One region of the Candidatus Nitrotoga arctica genome, then DNA from elsewhere that is predicted to be linked to it. Evidence: predicted binding sites of a transcription regulator. Region 1 holds the regulator's gene; the other holds the start of a gene.
What was found. Region 1 encodes FliA, which starts transcription of late flagellar genes. Its sites were predicted from a motif close to CTAAAGTTNNCNNAAANNNTGCCGATANNA; they were not measured.
Positions count from the first base shown of each region.

Region 2: flgM (flagellar biosynthesis anti-sigma factor FlgM) is a predicted target of FliA. The motif match lies at 2,458-2,487, and genes of this name have one in related genera.

Region 1 is NZ_OU912926.1:1,388,523-1,402,510, forward strand. Features, by position in the region: gene motD (flagellar motor protein MotD) at 73-828, opposite strand; gene MKZ32_RS06245 (flagellar motor protein) at 844-1,584, opposite strand; gene MKZ32_RS06250 (RNA polymerase sigma factor FliA) at 1,584-2,294, opposite strand; gene MKZ32_RS06255 (MinD/ParA family ATP-binding protein) at 2,613-3,494, opposite strand; gene flhF (flagellar biosynthesis GTPase FlhF) at 3,484-4,698, opposite strand; gene flhA (flagellar biosynthesis protein FlhA) at 4,695-6,779, opposite strand; gene flhB (flagellar biosynthesis protein FlhB) at 6,776-7,927, opposite strand; gene MKZ32_RS06275 (IS630 family transposase) at 8,082-9,122, shown strand; gene MKZ32_RS06280 (efflux transporter outer membrane subunit) at 9,607-11,109, shown strand; gene MKZ32_RS06285 (efflux RND transporter periplasmic adaptor subunit) at 11,152-12,327, shown strand; gene MKZ32_RS06290 (efflux RND transporter permease subunit) at 12,359-13,988, shown strand, end outside.
Region 2 is NZ_OU912926.1:1,847,024-1,853,395, reverse strand. Features, by position in the region: gene MKZ32_RS08400 (alpha-amylase/4-alpha-glucanotransferase domain-containing protein) at 1-430, shown strand, start outside; partial or broken gene MKZ32_RS08395 (transposase) at 461-666, shown strand; gene pgl (6-phosphogluconolactonase) at 727-1,437, opposite strand; gene flgA (flagellar basal body P-ring formation chaperone FlgA) at 1,531-2,331, shown strand; gene flgM (flagellar biosynthesis anti-sigma factor FlgM) at 2,519-2,824, shown strand; gene MKZ32_RS08375 (flagella synthesis protein FlgN) at 2,831-3,319, shown strand; gene MKZ32_RS08370 (P-II family nitrogen regulator) at 3,469-3,807, opposite strand; gene MKZ32_RS08365 (porin) at 3,967-5,268, opposite strand; gene MKZ32_RS08360 (ribulose-phosphate 3-epimerase) at 5,757-6,372, shown strand, end outside.

The DNA of each region.
Region 1 (13,988 bases):
GATTCGCTTTTTTTGCTTTAATAGTTGATTAAAGCATCTAAATCCCGGCCTTCGCGGGAATGACGAATCATACTATTTGATGGCTGAGTCTTTAGGCGCTGGCGCTGTTCGCTCAAATGAAGGTGATAATATCGTCACCGTAATTCGGCGATTTCGCGCGCGTCCTTCTGCCGTATCATTGGATGTGACTGGATAGTTGGCGGCGGAGCCTATCGCTTTCAGGTATCGTGGCGTTAACCCATGTCCGATAAATAAGCGCACTACGCTACTGGCACGTGCCGAAGATAATTCCCAATTGGATGGAAACTGCTGAGTGTTAATGGGGATGTTATCGGTATGTCCTTCGACCTCAATGGCCAGATCGACCTGCTCCAGCACCTTCGCCACTTCAGCCAGAGTATTTATTGCACTACCTTGCAATACCGCATCGCCCTGATTGAATAGCGCGCTAGCATTGATTTCCACCGCTACACCGCGATTAGTCTGCATTACACTGACCTGGCCATTTTTAACCAATGCGCTCATAACTTGATTGATTTTTTTGGCGATGTCCTGCATGGCTTCCTGCTGTTGCTCGGCTAGCTTGGCGTTCCTCCTGTCCACTAGGGATTTCAGCAATAAGTCTTGCTCGCTGGTTGGAACAATTGCTTCGGATTTGACTATCTGTTTACCAAAGGCGGAAGTCAATGAGGCACTGAACATTTGATATTTACTCTCATTAACCGAAGAAATTGCATACATCACCACAAAGAAGGCAAATAACAGTGTGATGAAGTCGGCGTATGAGATCAGCCAGCGATCATGGTTGTCATGTTCTTTATGTCTCACCCGACGTGCCATGGCTTAAGGAATAAATCCCTGCAATTTGCTTTCGATGAAACGTGAACTCTCACCACTGGCGATGGCTGTCAGTCCATCTACCAATATTTCACGCATTACTACCTGTTGCAGGATTAACATTTTCAATTTATTGGCCATAGGCAAAAAAACCAGATTCGCAAGTCCCACACCGTAAATGGTAGAAATAAACGCAACGGCAATACCTGCCCCCAGTTTTGACGGTTCGCTAAGACTCTGCATGACGTGTATCAATCCAAGCACAGCGCCTAGAATGCCGATAGTCGGCGCATAACCTGCTGCTGATTCCCATATACGTGCAGACTGGAATCGCAATTGTTCATACGCATGATTATCGACCTCCAGTACTTCTCGAATTTTTTCCGCACTGTTGCCATCCACTAGCAGTTGAAGTCCTTTTTTCACAAATAAATCGCTGCTTCTGGCAATGTGTGGTTCCAGAATAAGTATGCCGTCCTTGCGTGCCTGTTTGCTCCAAGCGGTAATCTGATAGATCAATTTTTGCGGGGATAACTTGGGTGTAACGAACACCCAACGACCCATTTTGATCCCAGCTAAAAAAACATTTAGTGGGCTTTGTAGCATCACGGCGCCCAGCGTACCGCCGAACACGATGAGAAAAGCCGCGCCCTGAAAAAGAATGGATAGCTCACCGCCTTCAAGTAATTGTCCGCCTAAGATACCGCCCAGGCCAAGCAAAAGACCGGCTAAGCTAAGCTTGTCCATTAATGGCCTTTCAACGAACTGCGCAAACGCGCTACCGCTTGGCTGTGCAACTGGCACACCCGCGATTCGCTTACGCCCATCACCTCACCGATTTCGCGCAAGTTCATATCCTGCTCATAATGCATGCCCATCAATAGGCGCTCACGCTCCGGCAAATTTCCGATGGCCTTAATCAATGCACCGCGAAAACGTTCATCTTGCAATACTTCGAGCGGATTGGCATCGCTATCAAAATCATAACGCTCAAAGAAATCCTCTTCACCTTCGCTGTGAAAATCCTCGTAATAAACTAATTGCGCGCCACGCGACGTGAATAACATATGCTGATACTCGGTCAAGGGCATGCCCAACTCCTGAGCAAGTTCCGTTTCGCTCGGTGGTTTGCCCAGACGTTGTTGTAGTTTGCTGATTGCCGCTTCAATTCGGCGCATATCACGGCGCAAGCTGCGCGGCATCCAATCGGCTTGGCGCAATTCGTCCAGCATCGAACCGCGGATGCGCTGCGAGGCATAAGTTTCAAACTGCGCGCCCCGCAACTCGTCATAGCGCCCCGCTGCCTCCAAAAGCCCCATCATGCCAGCCTGTATAAGGTCATCTACTACTATGCTGCTGGGCAATCGCACCATCAAATGATGCGCAATACGTTTTACTAGCGGCGCATATTCTTTGATGCACTGTTCCTTGTCGCTTAATCCGCTTGCTGTGTACATAATATTTATTATGGAGATTTACATTGATTATGGAAGGTGTAACTGTAGCAACCATCATTCCCGTTTCGATAAGCTCAATACAGCTGGCTTTGGTGAAACGAAAATCAAAAATTTAAAATGCTTTATTAAAGTTTACGAGGCCCTGTCTTTGTGGAAATGACTGGGTTCAGTAAAACAAGGCGTAATTTGAAATTCTAGCGCCATATCTGTAAATTAAATTAAAATTTATTGATAAAATTTCCTAATCGATGACATATCAAAACGTTGTTTGATTTATAGAGATATCCATAATGTATGTATTAATAATTTGCGTGTGTCCTAATTCAGGGTACTTACCTGCCGAATCAATCGCTGCATAATGCTGGGCAGACCTTCTCCTGACCCCTCCCTCTCCGTAGCGGGCAGCAACATCAGGTTGCGTCCCAGCTCGCCAAATGCCAGCGCAGACCGTGCAGTTGGGAATACATCAAGAACGGGGCGGCATAATTGTGTCGCACGTTTGAGCTTATCATCAAACGGAATATAACCTAGATATTCCACGCATACCTGCAAATGTTGGCGTGCCACTTGTGCCACGTTACCAAATATAAGACGTGCCGCTTGTTCATTACATGCTTTGTTAACAATAATCCCAAAGTTCTGGCGTCCATCCTGCATGGCCATGCGCTTGATTAAGGCATAACTTTCAGTAATAGCAGAGGGAGTGGAGTTCAGTACGAGCAGTAGCGGCTGATTGGGTGCCAGGCTACCAGTAATATCCGGCTCCCTATATGTTGTTGCATCCACCAGTACAACATCAACATCACAGGACGCTTCCGCCAAACTTTCCAGCAAATGCTCACGTTTTTGTGTACACAATGTTGGCAACGCTTGAATGGCACGTGCTACAGGTAGTATGCGTATATTCTGTGGACCATCATGCAGCATAATATCGCGCATCGTCTTTCCGTGTTGTACAGCGTGCAACAAATCATGATGTGGCTTAAGCGCAAGCATATTACTTACATTGTCGTGTGACGGACTTTCGTCCAGTATGAGCACCTCTTTGCCGGCGTGCGCCAAGGCCGTAGCCAGATTCACCACTACACTGGTCGCTCCGAAGCCAGCGCGGGCAGCGGCCACCGTGATCACACGCGTGGAAGCACGAACCAACAGACGGCGCAATCCCTCTGCTTGATCAGTTACGCGTTCAAGTTGCATATTCCTCCCGCATTACAGGTGCCGCACCCACCCCCGCCATCAGCGCAGGGAATTCCAGTTCATGCAAAGCGAATGGAGTTGCTTTAGCAGATTGTTTGAAGGCACGATGCAACAGATATTCCATGTTCACTTCGTGCAAGTCTTCCGGCACGCGTTGTCCATTGGCGATGTAGTGCAATGTCAATTTGTGGCGCATTGCTACATCCAGCACCGTACCGAAGGTTACTGCTTCGTCCAGTTTCGTGGGGATGCAACCAATGACCCCTGCACCGCTATACATGCACACCACATCATTTAGGGTGTCACCGCTACTGGTGGCATTAAGCAACAACAGTCGTTGCACTCCAGTAGCATTGAACATCTCGGCTTGTGCTGCCATGCGACTATCGTGCTGCCCCATACCGATGGTATCAATCAGCACCAAATGTTTTTGTTTCAGGCTGGACAAGGTGAGACGTAAATCCTCGGTGTCGCGTACAGTATGCACTGTCACACCAAGTATTTTGCCATAAATGCGCAATTGTTCATGCGCACCAATTCGGTAGCTGTCGGTGGTGAGTAATGCCACTTTGGCTGCACCATAACGAACCACCGCACGTGCCGCCAGCTTGGCCGTGGTGGTGGTTTTTCCAACGCCGGTGGGGCCTATCAATGCAACCACGCCGCCGCGCACGATTAAATCTTCTTGCTTCGTGGCGATACGCAAGTTGTTTCCTAGCACTTGACGCACCCATTCCATATTGGCTTTAGCAGGCATCTTGTCAATCATTTGGCGCGACAGGGCTGGGCTAAATCCGGCATTCAGCAGATCGCGCAACATACGTGTGCGTTGGGGGTCGCGCTGCTGCCTGTCTGACCATGATAGACAGTCCATTTGTTCCTGCATCATATTACGCATGAACTTGATCTCACTGAGGATGCCTTGCTGTTCCAATTGCATTGTTGATATGGATGATATTGGAGGCTCCGCCATAACTGCGACGGGTGCGCGTTCCTGCATAACTATCGGCGCTCGGGCTGACACGGGAACGGGTTGCTTGGACTCATGTGTTAACTGGGCAAATTCCGCGCTGGCCAGCGCCATAATCTCGACCCCACCGTCTACCTTACGATTGGATAGGATAACCGCATCAGCGCCCATCTCAATGCGTATCAGCCGTAATGCTTCGCGCGAAGTTGGTGCCACAAATTTTTTCATGTTCATGCTCTTCCTCCTACCATTGAAGTTACCCGTACTGCTTTGAAGCCCGGCACTTCCTCATGCGAAATAACTTTCAGTTGCGGTAACGCACGTTTTAGAAAACGTGCCAGCAAATCACGTAACTGTCCCGGTACCAACAGCACCGTGGGCAGCCCTAATTGTTCTTGTAGTTGTGCAGCAGTTCGCGCTTCACGCAGAAGCGTATCGGCTAATCCGGGTTCGATAGCCAAATTGCTGCCGCCCGTCTGCATGGCTTGCATCAAGATATATTCCAGCTCTTTGTCCATGCCGATGACCTGCAATTCTTGCGCCGCAGGGTAGAACTGTTGCACGATGGCCGGGCCCAGCGCGACACGCACTAAGGCGGTAAGATGGTGAGCGTCCTGTGTCTGAGCGGCACACTCAGCCAACGTTTCCAAAATGGTGCGCATATCACGGATATGCATACCTTCGTCGAGCAAGTTCTGCATCACCTTCTGTACTGTAGAAAGCGGCAGCAATTTAGGGATAAGATCTTCGGTCAATTTGGGTGACAGCTTGCTTAAATGATCGAACAATAGCTGTAATTCCTGTCGACCCAATAATTCAGCGGAATGGGTATGGATAAGATGGCTTAGATGGGTGGCGATAACCGTGCTGGCATCAACCACCGTATAGCCCATAGACTGTGCTTGCTCACGCATCGCCGTATCTACCCAGATAGCAGGCAGGCCGAATGCCGGGTCATGTGTCTGGGTACCGGGCAATACACCGCTGACGCTGCCGGGGTTAATCGCCAGATGCATATTGGGAAAGGCGTCGCCCGTGCCAATTTCCACCCCTTTCAGGGTAATGCGGTAAGTATTCGGGCGCAGATCAAGATTGTCGCGAATATGCACTGCAGGCGGCAAGAATCCGATGTCATGGGTAAATTTCTTGCGTATCCCCTTGATGCGTCGCAATAGATCACCGTCCTGTGCTTTATCAACCAACGTGATAAGACGATACCCGACTTCTAGTCCCAGTATGTCCACTTGCGACACGTCTTCCCAGCTTGCCTCATTAGTTTCCGATGGGGATACCTCAATGCTGGCAGCCTCAGGCTTTTGCTCGACTGTCTTGGGGCGTTGGATAATGAAATAAGCCAGGCCGCCTAGAGCGCCAGCAAGCAACAGGAAAGAGAAGTGCGGCATGTTAGGAATAAGACCCAGCATGCCGATGATGCCCGCAGTTAAAACCAGCACCTGGGGTTGACTAAATAACTGTCCCACGATTTGCTGGCTGATATTTTCTTCAGTGGATACACGGCTCACCATCATGCCGGCGGCAGTGGAGATAACAAGCGCCGGAATTTGCGCCACCAAACCATCGCCAATGGCTAACAGGGTATAATTATTGGCGGCCGTAGCGATGTCCAGGTTGTGTTGAAATACGCCAATGATTAATCCGCCGATGACATTGATAAAAATGATGATAATGCCCGCTACCGCATCGCCCCGCACGAATTTGCTGGCGCCATCCATTGAGCCATAGAAATCTGCCTCCTGCGAAATAGCAGCACGCCGCCGTCGCGCTTCTTCTTCGCCAATCAGCCCGGCATTCAAATCGGCGTCGATCGCCATCTGCTTACCAGGCATCGCATCTAATGTGAAGCGTGCTCCCACCTCAGCGATACGTCCTGCACCCTTGGTAATCACCACAAAGTTAATCACCACCAGAATGATGAACACTACAATGCCGACGGCGTAATTGCCGCCCACCAGGAAGTGGCCGAATGCTTCAATTACCTTGCCCGCAGCGCCAGGGCCGGTATGACCTTCCAGCAGCACCACACGAGTGGAAGCCACGTTGAGCGAAAGGCGTAGCAGTGTGGTAATCAGCAGGATGGTTGGGAATACAGCGAAATCCAGAATCTTGACGGTATGCATGCTTACCAGCAAAACCATAACCGCTATTGCAATATTGAAAGTGAACAGAATATCAAGCAGAAATGGCGGCAACGGCAACACCATCATTGCCAGAATCATCACAATCAGCACTGGTCCAGCCATGCTGCGCAAACCAATACGCTTGATTAAATTTTGTATCGTTAATAAATTAATCATATAGATCCTTCCTCATCAGATGCGGGATCAAGTTGTGGTGGCACCGGCAAATCATGTGGAGCATCCGGCATGACACCACTCCCTTGACGATAACGGCGCAATTGATAAACATAGGCCAATACTTCCGCTACGGCGTTGTATAACGCTTCGGGGATGGCCTGCCCTAACTCGGTATGCTTGTGCAAGGCGCGCGCCAGTGGTGGTGCTTCAAGGATAGGCACATTATTCTTTATGGCAATTTCACGGATGCGTGCAGCAAGCAGATGGGAGCCTTTGGCCACCACGACAGGCGCGCCCATACCTTTTTCGCTGTAACTCAATGCTACGGCATAGTGTGTGGGATTGGTCACCACCACGTCGGCAGTGGGAATGTTCGCCATCATGCGGCGGCGTGCCATTTCGCGCTGCATGCTGCGAATGCGTCCCTTAACCTGTGGATCACCCTCGGATTCCCTCGCCTCCTTACGCACCTCTTCCTTGGTCATCTTCAGTTTTTTGTTGTGTTCCCACAACTGAAAGGGGACATCCACTGCCGCAATCAGAAACATGCCACCCATAATCGTGACGAAGCTCATCCACAACAGATGGCCTAGATGAGGCAAGGCAGCAGTTAATGGTTCCGCTATCAACATCATCACCGAGTCCTTGTAGTGCCAGATAGCCCATGCACCTATTCCACCTACTACCAGCGATTTGGCGATAGCCTTACCAAGTTCGACTAGGCTATTAATCGAGAACATGCGCCCTATCCCTGTGATCGGATTGAGTTTTGAAAGGTTGGGTTGGAGGGGTTTCAAGCTGAATATCCAGCCATTAAGTAATAATGGGGAGAGCGCGGCAGTAACAAGCAGTAACAATAGAAAAGGCAAAAATGCCACTAGAACCTCCAGTGACAGCGTATGCAAGCGTGGTAATAATAAATCGTCATTGAAAGCCAGTGTGGCATCAAGAGTGAGACCATCACGCAACAGTTTGACTAGTTGAGCAGACAGCGCGGAACCCATCAGCCATAGCCCAGCACCACCTGCAAGTAGCACGGAGAAAGTTGACAATTCGCGCGAACGCGCGGCCTGACCTTCTTCACGGGCCTGATCCAAGCGCCGCTGGGAGGGTTCTTCTGTTTTTTCGAGATCGCTGTCTTCTGACATGACTTATTACTCCACTGACTATAACGATTATCAGCAATCTGGAAGAACACGACCCGACGAATAAAGCGGGTTTTACGGTTTATTTCACTCTCTGAACTATAGACCCGGCACGATTTATAAATGAATTTTTATTGGTTTTCGATGTCTATGGAGTATGGAAAAAGAAGATGCCCGCAAGCAGTCGCGAGAAGTACTGCATGAACGACGCAAGCAAGTCATTCGTATGCACCGCAAAGGTGTGGCGGTGATGGAGATCGTGGTGCAAACGGGACTGAGCTGGACGGCAGTCAATACGGCGCTGCGGTTGTATAAGGCTGAAGGTTCGGGGGCACTCAAGCCCGGCGTTCGGGGTAAAAAACCTGGCAGTGGACGTCGCTTGACGGTTAGCCAAGAGCTGGCGATCCAACAAACCATCTGCGACAGACGCCCCGAACAACTCAAGATGGATTTTGCGCTATGGAGCAGGCCCGCTGTGCGCCAGCACATTGAGCTGGCGCACAGTATCAAGCTGTCTATTCGGGCAGTAGGCAACTACTTGGCACGTTGGGGTTTTACACCACAAAAACCCATTAAAAAAGCATACGAGCAGCGGCCTGAAGCCGTCCAGGCTTGGCTTGATGAACAATATCCGGCCATTGAAGCCAGAGCAAAAACAGAAGGTGCGGAAATTCACTGGGGCGACGAGACGGCGCTAGTCAACACGGATGTCAGAGGCAGGAGCTATGCGCCGGTGGGCAAGACACCTGTGACGTTCGCAGTAGGCGGCACGCGCCACAAGCTATCGATGATTGCGACGGTAACCAATCAGGGTAAAACGCGCTGGATGATTATTGATGAGGCATTTAACTCCGACAAGCTCATTGAATTTCTGGAGGCGCTCATCAAGGATACAGACCGCAAGGTGTTTCTGATACTGGACAACTTGAGAGTTCATCACAGCAAACCTGTAAAGGCTTGGGCTGCCGAGAACGCACAGAAAATCGAGTTGTTCTACTTGCCCAGCTACAGCCCTGAACTCAACCCCGAAGAAAGACTGAATGCAGATCTCAAGCACGTCATCACTTCAAAGGTGCCAGTGCGCACCAAGGCAAAACTCAGAGCTGCTGCGACTGATCACATGACCATGCTTGAGCAAAACCCCGAACGCGTGCGCCGTTATTTCCGCGACCCAAAAGTCGCCTACGCGGCTTCATGAATAATTTGTGCCGGATCAATAAGAAGGAAGTAATTGCCCACAACCTGAAATGTGAGTAAGCACTTATGAAGAATAGCTTTAGCACGCTCTAATGAAGAACGCGTGTATTCCGTGCAATCTAAACTGTTTAATTTGCTATGAACTTGCAAAGAGGAAAAATGTGCTTTGGGCTATAATGTCAAAGTTAAAAGGTTACGTGTACATATAATTTGATGGGCTAAGTGATTCGTAGCAGGCAATATTTCGATAAGTGCCCAATGAACAACAAGAAATTGTCAACTAAAAATTTGTTCATTCGTTGATTACGTACTCTATCTCATAGAGCCGATTTGATATGATTTTCTTCAGGAATGCCTAGAACATTCAAATTATCATTAAACATCACATTTAATTCAGGCCAACCTTGGCAATTAAGCAGCACAAAATAATTAAGCGAGCAACTAGAAAACTCTTAACGAAGAGCTCATTCTACTGGGTTGCGCTAGTGTTTTCGGCATTGCTGAATGGCTGTGTTATGGGTCCTGATTTCAAAAAACCTGAAGCCCCTCTTGCTACCAGTTACGCTCCTCAACCATTGTCTCAAGGAACTGCTGGGGGACCAGGTCAAGCTAGGGAATTGCAAAAATATAATGTAACAGCAGCCATTCCTTATGACTGGTGGACAATGTTTCATTCACCGCAAATTAATTCATTAATTGAACGAGCTTTTAAGACCAATCCAACGATACAGTCTGCACAAGCCGCGTTGCGTGGGTTGCAGCAGAATGTTATTGCGCAAGAGGGCTTTTTCTATCCCACCATAGGTGCCAGTTATTCGCCATCGCGTAATAAACTGAGTGGTAACAATGGGGGTAACGCATTAGGTCTACAGGGGAATGGTCGGAATATCCAAACCGTTTCAAACCCTGCAGGACCAGTATTTGTCGGGCCAGTTTATTACAATTATCATATCGCGCAATTAACGGTTGGTTACGTGCCGGATGTGTTCGGTGTTAACCGTCGGCAGGTCGAGTCTCTTCAGGCCCAATTAAATGCGCAGCATTTTCAATTGGAAGCTACCTACATCACACTTGCTTCAAATGTTGTGGCGGCTGCCTTACAGGAAGCGTCGCTACGCAGCCAAATTGTTGTGATGCAAAAAATCATCAACTCCTACAATGAAAATCTCGAGATTATGCGCAAACAGCTTAAGCTTGGATTTATTGCTGAGCTTGATGTGGCGTCTCAAGAATCAGTGAAGGCACAGGCAGAGCAAGCGCTCATCCCAATGAAAAAACAGCTCGAACTAACTCGCGATTTGATTCGCGCCCTTGCCGGCAATTTACCCAATGAAGATGTGCCAGAAAAATTTGAACTCGGGTCGCTTCATTTACCGGAGGAGCTTCCATTAAGCCTACCCTCGCAGCTTGTTGAACAGCGCCCCGATATTCGAGCCGCGCAAGAACAATTACACTCAGCCAGTGCGGAAGTGGGCGTGGCCATAGCCAGCCGACTTCCGCAGTTTTCAATTACCGGTGCGATTGGAGGAATGGCCTCAACCCCGTCTTGGTTGTTCCAGACAGGTGGTCCTTTTTTTTCTTTGCTTGGAAGTATTTCTAAAACGCTATTGGATGGCGGGACATTAAAAGCTAAGGAACGCGCCGCAAGAGAGCGTCTGGTTGAGGCCGGTGCAGATTATCGAAATGTGGTGATTACTGCTTTCCAGAATGTGGCTGATACGCTGCATGCTATCCAGTCAGATGCCGATTTCTTGAAAGCTGCTGCAAGATCTGAACAAGCACTGAAAGTAACTGCTGATATTACCCGCAAGCAATACAAGTTGGGCTATGTCAGTTATCAAATCGTGGTGATAGCCGAACAAAGCCACCAGCAATCATTAATTAATCTGATTCAGGCTCAAACTAATCGCTTTGGCGATGCGGCGGCGTTGTACCAAGCACTCGGAGGAGGATGGTGGAATCGTTCCGATGCCACAAATAAGTACTAATTTAATCACGACGCTCGCCTTACCAAATGAGAAATTCGTTCTATGATCAAACTAAATAAAAAAATTTTGCTATTCTTTTTTGTCATTACCTTGGTGATTGTTGCAGGCTATTGGGGATGGAATAAATTTCGTACTCCCAGCGTGGTTCCTAGTCCAGAAAAATCTTCTATCCACACGACTTCTGACCAGCTACGGTTTGCTGCGAACGCGCCACAGTTGTCATTTTTGAAAATAAAAACGGTTGAAGCATTTCCTGAGCCTTTGGTGGAACCCTTAAATGGGCGTATTGTTTACAACGATAATCATACTGCTCGTGTTTTTTCTCCGCTTGTCGGCCGTGTCGTAAAAATACCGGTCGAAGTAGGGATGCAAATAAAAAAAGGTGACCAACTGCTAGTACTGGACTCACCTGATTTCGCTATGGCAATAGCCGATAACGCAAAGGCAAATGCCGACCTATTACGTAAACAAGAAATTTACGAGCGGACTAAACAGCTGTATCAAGTCAAGGGAATTGCTCGCAAGGAGGTAGAGGCTGCGGCGGCTGATTGGCAACAAGCACAAGCAGAATCCCGGCGAGCTAAGGCACGGATGAAAAATTTGAATGCCGATGTGCCCACTTTAGCGGGCCAATTCATTTTACGTGCGCCAATAGATGGGACCATCAGCGAACGTCAGGTTAATGCCGGTAGTGAGGTCAGGTCGGATGCCGTCAATCCATTGTTTGTTATCACCGACCCACTTCATCTTTGGGTGCAAATTGATCTACCCGAACGGCAACTCGACAAGGTAAACCTTGGTGACCTGGTTTCTGTTGAAGTAGATGCTTACCCTGGCGAAATTTTTCAAGGGAAAGTGACTGTCATCGGTGGGGCATTGGATCCACTCACCCGACGCATACAAGTGCGCTGCGAACTGGATAATCCACACCTCAAACTAAAGCCGGAAATGTTTGCACGCGTCACTCCCATTGCAAATGGAAAATCGAAATTACCCCGCGTACCGAATGCATCTATAGTCACCCAAGGCTTGTTCAGTTACCTATTTGTTGAGCAGTCTCCCGGCGTATTGCAACGACGTCGGGTTACGCTCAGTCTACAGGGAAGCGAGTATGCCTATGTCAAAGAAGGTTTGCAGGCAGGCGAACGTGTGGTCACAAGTGGAGCATTGTTACTTAATTCTGAACTCGGAACAACGAGTGATGCCGCTCATAACTAAATGTTGGTTCTAAGCAAATGCTAGAGAAGTAATGTTAGAAAAGTTAATTACATTCGCACTGCAACAGCGCATGTTTGTGCTCGCCGGCACATGTGTACTGATGATTGCCGGTTGGCAGGCCATCGAAAATCTGCCGATTGAAGCATTTCCTGATGTGCAGGATGTCCAGGTACAGATTGTTACCCAAGCTTTGGGACAAGCTCCCGAGGAGGTAGAGCGCAGCATAACGTTACCGATTGAGCGCGAAATGAGCGGCGTTCCACGCATGACACAATTGCGTTCTGTATCTATTACTGGCTTGTCAGTAATTACTCTTACCTTCTCCGACCGCACCGACGATTATTTTGCACGTCACCAAGTGCTGGAAAAACTACAGAACATCAGCTTGCCTCCTGGCGTACAGCCTAGTCTGGCACCCCTAACGAACGCGGTAGGTGAAGTGTATCGTTATGTGCTGGAAGTACCTAAAGACATGTCACCCAACGAAGTGCGCGCACTACAGGACTGGGTGTTACGCCCCGCGTTACGTCAAGTTCCAGGTGTAGCAGATGTAGTCAGTTTCGGCGGCACGGTGAAAGAATATCAAGTTCATATCAATCCTTTTCTTTTACGCAAATTCAATGTAACGCTCGATCAGGTAGCACAAGCCCTTAGTATCAATAGTAATAATGGTGGTGGCGGTGTGCTGAAGCGAGGTGATGAGGCATTGGTGGTGCGCAGCATCGGGTTATTTAAAACCACAGGTGACATTGCGCGTGTGGTGATTATGGCCAAGGATGGCAAGACCGTGCTGGTTAGTGATGTCGGTGAGGTAGCCATTGGTGAACGGCCGCGCTCCGGTATTGTGGCCTTCAATGATTATGACAACGTAGTACAAGGTATCGTGCAGATGACCAAAGGGCAAAATGCCACCAGGATCGTAGAAGCCCTCAAAATTCGTATTGCACAACTTACACCAAAATTGCCACCCGGAGTGAAAATCGTCCCTTACTATGACAGAACTGACTTGGTTCGCCACGCAGTTCGTACTGTGAGCGAAAATCTGATTGTTGGCGCGATATTAGTTATAGCCATCCTGATATTATTTCTGCGCAACTGGTATGCGGCACTTGCCGTAGCGGTGATTATTCCGCTGGCAATGTTGTTTGCATTTATCCTGCTTGATCATGGAGGCGTGTCAGCCAACTTGATTTCGCTCGGTGCAGTGGATTTCGGAATCATAATTGATAGTGCAGTTGTTTTGATCGAAGCGCTGATGGTCAAGCTCGCTCTAGCCAAGGCGGATGCATTGCCGCAGCATCAAACTTATGGCTGGCGTTTACATCTCATAAAGCAAACCAGCATTGAGATGGGGCATCCCATCTTGTTCTCCAAGGCAATAATTATATTGGCTTTTTTGCCGATATTCACCTTTCAGCGCGTAGAAGGAAAGATTTTCACGCCCGTTGCTCTTACCCTGACGTTCGCTCTTATAGGTGCAATTTTGTTGACCCTGACATTATTGCCTACGTTATTGAGCTATGCGGTGAAAAATAAAGATCTTGCCGAAAAGCACAGTGACTGGATGCACAAACTGCAAGAGCACTATCGAAATTTGCTGCTGTGGGCAGGTAATCGTCGTAAAAGTATCGTAGCAGCTTCTACCATCGTGCTTGCTATCA
Region 2 (6,372 bases), 450 kb from region 1:
TACTGATTTTGGTGGTAAAACTATACAAAAACGTATTAGTCTGAACGCTAATTGTCTATATGTTAGTTACACCTTCGATAGCGCATTACAAGGAAGTTTTCTCACTCGTGTGGCACTGGCGATGCCGAGTTGTAATGGTTATGCCGGTCGTTATATCCGGGATGAAAAAATTCTCAGCGGTTTTGGCAGTGAGCTCGAATTGACTGATATGAATGGCTTGGTACTTGATGACCGTGTATTAGGCGGGAATTTAGTGCTGAATAGCAACCACCCGATCCAGTTACTTGGCATGCCATATTTCACAGTTTCGCAATCCGAAGCCGGATTCGAGAAGATTATGCAGGCCGTAATGCTAACCCTGCAATGGCCGCTTGCACAAAATGAAATGAGCGTTATGTTGACCATAAATCCGGGCAACGTGATGCTGTAATTATCAGCTATTATATTTACCGCTTTCCTGCACAGCACATGGCAACGCGGCTTGAATGAAAGTACTAACGGACTGCTGCGCCAGTATTTTCCCAAGGGGCAGACCTGTTGACTTACACGCAAGAACAGTTGGATGAAATTGCTTGGAGCTCAAATACACGTCCGAGGAAATCGCTCGGATTTCGATTGCCGGTAGTGGCTTACAACGAGCCCACTGCTCAATATGGAACTCGTTAAATCTGCGACTAAACATTAATTGTTGTGGTTGATTCTTGAATCCGCCATGCGATAAGCAACTCACGCTAGCAGCGCCGCCTCAAGATATACATCCACACCGTTTGTCGGATTAACAGCAGCAGCAGGAATAGCGATCCCATTGCGCCAGTTCTTTACTGCCTGCTGTTTCGTAGCACCGCTCACGATAAATATAACTTTGCGTGCGGCACTTAAGCGATGCGCGCTGAGCGATACTCGCTGTGGCGGATATTTTGGCGCATCTTCTACTACAATAACGGCTGGAGCATTGGCCGTGTTAGCCAGCTCGTGATCAGGAAACAGGCTGGCAGTGTGGCCATCTTCTCCTAATCCCAGTAAAACTAAATCGAATAACTCGATGCCTACCAGTGTCTGTGTATAAGCGCTGGCTGCTGCCTGTGTGCCTTTCTCTGTGGGAATAAAGTGAATCTGGGTAAGAGGGATGGCGACATGGTTCAGCCACGCCTGCGCGGCCATCCAGCTGTTGCGTTCTACATGGTCAGCTGGCAGACAACGTTCATCACCGAAATAAACATGCCAGGCAGCCCAGTCTGCATCAGCGTTGCGCAGCGACTCATATACACGGCGCGGTGTTGTGCCGCCGGCCAGCACGATTTGAAATGCCCCGCGTAGGCTAATGGCCTGCAGCGCAGCTTGCAATATTGTTTGTGTTGCAGCCTGCTCTAATGCGGCGGTTGTTTTGAAACTGTGCCAACGGCATTGTTGCGGTGGGTTGCTGGTTAATAAAGACATACAATTCACCTGGGAGTAACATGACAATGTGTAGGATTGTAAGGGTGGCTGAGATTGCTGGTTTAGTTTATTAAATACGACACAATTAAACCTGTGTCGCAATTGTCTGTTGGAACTGCTCTATCGATAGAGATGGAAGCAAACAAACGGTGGCGTGACACTTTGAAAGCTCCTCTATATCTACTGCAAGCAGACATTATCAATATGAAAAATATTTTGCAATGGACGTTGCTCGGCGCACTACTGTGCAACCTGTCCGCATGGGCAGTGCCGCAACAAAGCCATGTTGAAATACGCACACTCATTGCTGCTTTCGTGCACGAGCAAACGCTTAACCTGCCGGGCCAAGTTACTATCATGGTGAATGAAATTGATCGGCGCGTCTCGCTTCCAGCCTGTCCAGCGCTGGAGGCATTTCTTCCTCCTGGAGGACAGCTGTTGGGCAACGGCACAGTAGGCGTTCGCTGCACTGCTGATATGAAGAAATGGACACTGTTCGTGCCAGTGCATATTAAAGTGAGTGCGAATTTGCTTATCGCCAATAGCCCCCTGCAACAGGGGCATGTACTACGTGCCGAAGATATTGGAAACCAGAAAAGTGAATTAGCTCAACCAGGTATTCTCACTGACCCTTTGCAAGCTATTGGCAAAGTACTTAAATATAGTGTTGGGGCAGGACAAGTGTTAAAACAAGACATGCTACGCGCATCCTACGTAGTAAGGCAGGGACAGACAGTACAAATTCAAGTTGAAAGACAAGGCCTCAAAATTCACGCTGATGGTCAAGCATTAAGTAACGCGGCGGAAGGACAAACTATACAGGTTAAAACCTCATCGGGTCAGGTGGTGAGCGGTGTAGTGCAGCCGGATGGAGCGGTAAACATTCGGCCTTAGCCTTAGATAGATTAAATATTATGTAATTTCGCATATAAAAGCCAAGCTACTGCATAGGCTTATTTGCATGTCTATCCTGCGAGCCATATTGTGCAGAAAGTTTTGCTGGTGTATAAAAGCTGTGTTCTAAAGTTTTGCATTTGGCTGCCGATAGTAAATTTTATCCGCGTTGGAAAAAGAGGTCATCATGAAAATTGAAAAAAATAGTAAACCGTTGCCTACTATCACGTCGGGTGAAGAGCGGGCGCGTGCGCCCACTGCTAGCCCTGCGAGTAGCACACAATCCACTGCCACCAGCGTACATCTGGGTGCAACTTCCGCACAACTTCAAAAAATGGAAAGCAGCATGGCAAACACACCGCTAGTGGATGCAGCTAAAGTCGCAGATATTAAGCAAGCCATCAGTGAAGGTCGTTTTCAGGTTAATTCCAGTGCTGTGGCTGATGGCCTGATCCAAACGGTGAAGGATTTGATTAGTTCGCACAAAACCTGATGCAATATGATTAATGACATATCTGCCGCTGCGACGGCAGAGTTTATTTCTCAGATGCATGCAGAGCGCGCTGCCTTACAGGCTTTTATAGGCTTGCTTGAAACTGAACAACAAGCCTTACTCAATGAACAGAGCGAACAAATACATGTGCTGGCTGACACCAAGACCCAGATGGTACAGGAGTTAACCAAGCTGGTGAATGCTCGGAGGAATGGCATGCTTACGCGGGGTATAAAAATTGAACCCGGCAGTATGGAAACTTGGTTGCAAACCCACACTGCAATTAATTTACCCGCGTGGCACGAAATCCGGCAACTGGCTACCCATGCACAGCATATGAACCGCACCAATGGTGAATTAATTCAAGTAAAAATGCGTCTTAACCAGCAGACACTAACCATACTGCACAATGCCACACATAGTGCCAATGGCTTATATGGATCTGACGGCCAGCCCAGCTTACCCGTGTCAGGCCGTATCTTGAACAGTGTCTAAATAAATCATGACCGTCGCCATCCTTCCCGTGGAGGCGGTATCCACAGTATTATGTAGCAGCCGTCAAAGCCATCCACCGCATAGCGCTGTACAATAGAGCCGTTCCTTTATCGAGCCAGCAAGTCGGTACGGAAACTTGATGTGTCACCTTACAATGCTTCCGCGCCAGTTTCTCCGGTACGGATACGAATTACTTGTTCAATGTTGTGAACGAATATCTTACCGTCACCAATATTACCGGTGTGTGCAGATTTTTCGATGGCTTCGAGCACCAGTTCCAGCATCTCCTTTTTGACAGCGGCTTCCAGCTTGACCTTGGGCAGAAAGTCCACCACATATTCCGCGCCGCGATACAGCTCAGTATGACCTTTTTGCCGGCCAAAGCCTTTTACTTCCGTAACGGTTATACCCAGCACGCCAATGGCAGTCAGAGCCTCACGTACTTCGTCGAGTTTGAACGGCTTGATGATTGCAGTAACCATTTTCATCATTATCACTCCTAATGTGTGTTAGAGCGTAAACAGCAATATTCAGAATCTATTGTTGATCAATCAGTAACGTTTCCTTAGAAAGGAAAGTCATCGTTTCATGGTGAGTGTATTTGGGCAGGCAAAGTTCGACCTGTCCAAATATTGCCGCTTTAGACTTTAGAACGGGATCGTCGCATCGACTGATAATAGCAATTGATCCTTTTTATTATCAAAAGGCTTGTATACCTGACCAACGCCATCCACTCTGTCGTAACGGATATTTGGGCGAATATTCAGCTTTTGCATCAGTTTTGAATCAAGTTTTAACTGTTTAGCCGGCTTCCAATTCATGCCTAAGGTGACATCATAATAATCGGCAGGTTTACAGGTAGCCAAGAAGTCAGCCGCAAAGCTAATCTGTACACTATTGGTTGCTTGAGCGACCCGTAGTGGTGAGCAGACACGAAAGCCGTCTTTATCACGGAACCACTCACTACGGATGCCCACCGACAAATCCTCCCTGAGATCATGATGCAACTGCATGTCGATGCCATGCCAGGTAATATCCTTATGGCCGTCAGGTACGAAGACCCCACCCGCGAAACCGCTAGTATGGTGCAAAACCAGGAGTGTTTGGGGAGTGATTTTATGTTGTAGCACAAGACTGTAGAAAGCCCAAGGTTCATTGCTTCGTGTAGAAGTCCTGCTGTAAGAGCCCGTGAGATTGACTGAGCTTCGCTTGTCGTCGCTGGTCCAGGTAGTTCCGGCTAAGCCGCCCCAATTACTCAACTCTTTATCCCAACCTCCATCCCAACCGCCGGTTGCGCTGCCGGTGATTGCACCGCCCATAAACGACCAATTTTTGTTGACTGTGTAGTTACCCACCACGCCGGTATGGGTAAATGGCTCGCCATTACTAAAGGTGTAAGAACGTGTATAAAAGAAATTGTCAGGAGCTGGAACCGTTTCATAACCGGTTGGTGAATAAAAATGCCCGATCTTGAGATTTAGGCCGTTTCCGACCGGCACATAGGTTTCTATATAAAGCTGTGGTAATGCCATATTGTAGAAGCGACTAGAAGAACAGCATAAATGCAGATCCCAATTGCTCCTTTTCAAAGGTTGGCCGGTATTCACATCGAATGCGGGAATGCCGTACGCTTGGGCAAAAATAGCGTCAGTACCGAACATTAAATCAAACCGGCCGCCGAAATCCCACGCTTTGCCCTCTGTCGCCACGGCGCGCTGCATAAATACATTAAGCTGATTCAATTGAAATTCTTTAGAACGATCCGCGAAAGTGACAGGGCCGTTGAATCGATCAGCTGGGTTATTCGCGTTATAAGTTATTCCTGCATTGATCCAACCGCCGACTTCAATGCCATTATCTTTAAATAAAGATGCAGATTCATCGGCAGCTGCTGCGGGAAGTATGAACAAAGCACCTAGAGCAACAATGAGTAATTTAGTCTTGTACATGGCGTTTTCTTTCTAAGATTGGGAGCGAAATTCAGTAACGCCCAATCAATTAAAAGCAAATTTCGTGCCAATATTATTTAGTTAATTAAAGCAATACATTGATGCGTATCGTGAAGATAAAATTTAATTTTATGCACTAATTTTATGCATCTAAAAATAGATATCGCACCATTCAGGTGCTTTGAATTTGTTTTTTGTAATAAAGTGCTTTGTAACGAATAGATTGCATGTACATTTATTTGAACGAATGCTTCGTAATATGGTTTATAAAATTTAAATCGCGGATTCTGGGTTAGCTATGAACTAACGGTAAAAATGATCAGGCCTTCCCGTACTATTGAACAGCGCTCTGGACATTCGGCTTATGATTAATTCAATTGTATTAACTGATGAATTAACATGTCCTCATGACATCTGCCGTTAAAATTATTCGCCATGAGTTTCGGGTAGAATGACTATTTTTCAAAATTTATTTAAAGGCATCTTTAATGTACAAAATCGCACCCAGTATTATTTCTGCCAATTTTGCTAAGCTTGGCGAAGAGATTATCAATGTTCTTGCCTCGGGCGCAGACATTATTCACCTGGAAGTGATGAATAAGCACTTTGTGCCCACTTTCAGAAATGGTTCGAAGGCATGCGCGGCCATCCGCCCTATTACTCAAGCGCCAATAGAGATACACCTGACGAGTGGATACAATGTAGACAATTCACTGAATGACCTTGTACCGGAGTACGCTAAGGCGGGTGCAAACATTATTACTTTTCATCCTGAAGCAGTTGATCGAGATGCGTACAACCTACCGTCCTTCGAAAATATAGAACGGGTCATTGATTTAATTCATGAAAATGGCTGTAAAGCCGGGTTGGCCTTCAATGCTGGCACGCCTTTTAGCTACCTCGATCATGTTATAAGCAAGATCGACGTGGTCTTGATCATGTCTAAACAGACTGGCTTAATTAGTGGTCAGAAATTTATTCCCGAGGCGATTAATAAGGTGCGCATGGCACGCAAAAAAATCAATGAGAGCGGGCGCAATATCATTCTTGAAGTTCACGGTGACGTGAATTTAGGCAATATCGCACAAATTGCCATGGCTGGTG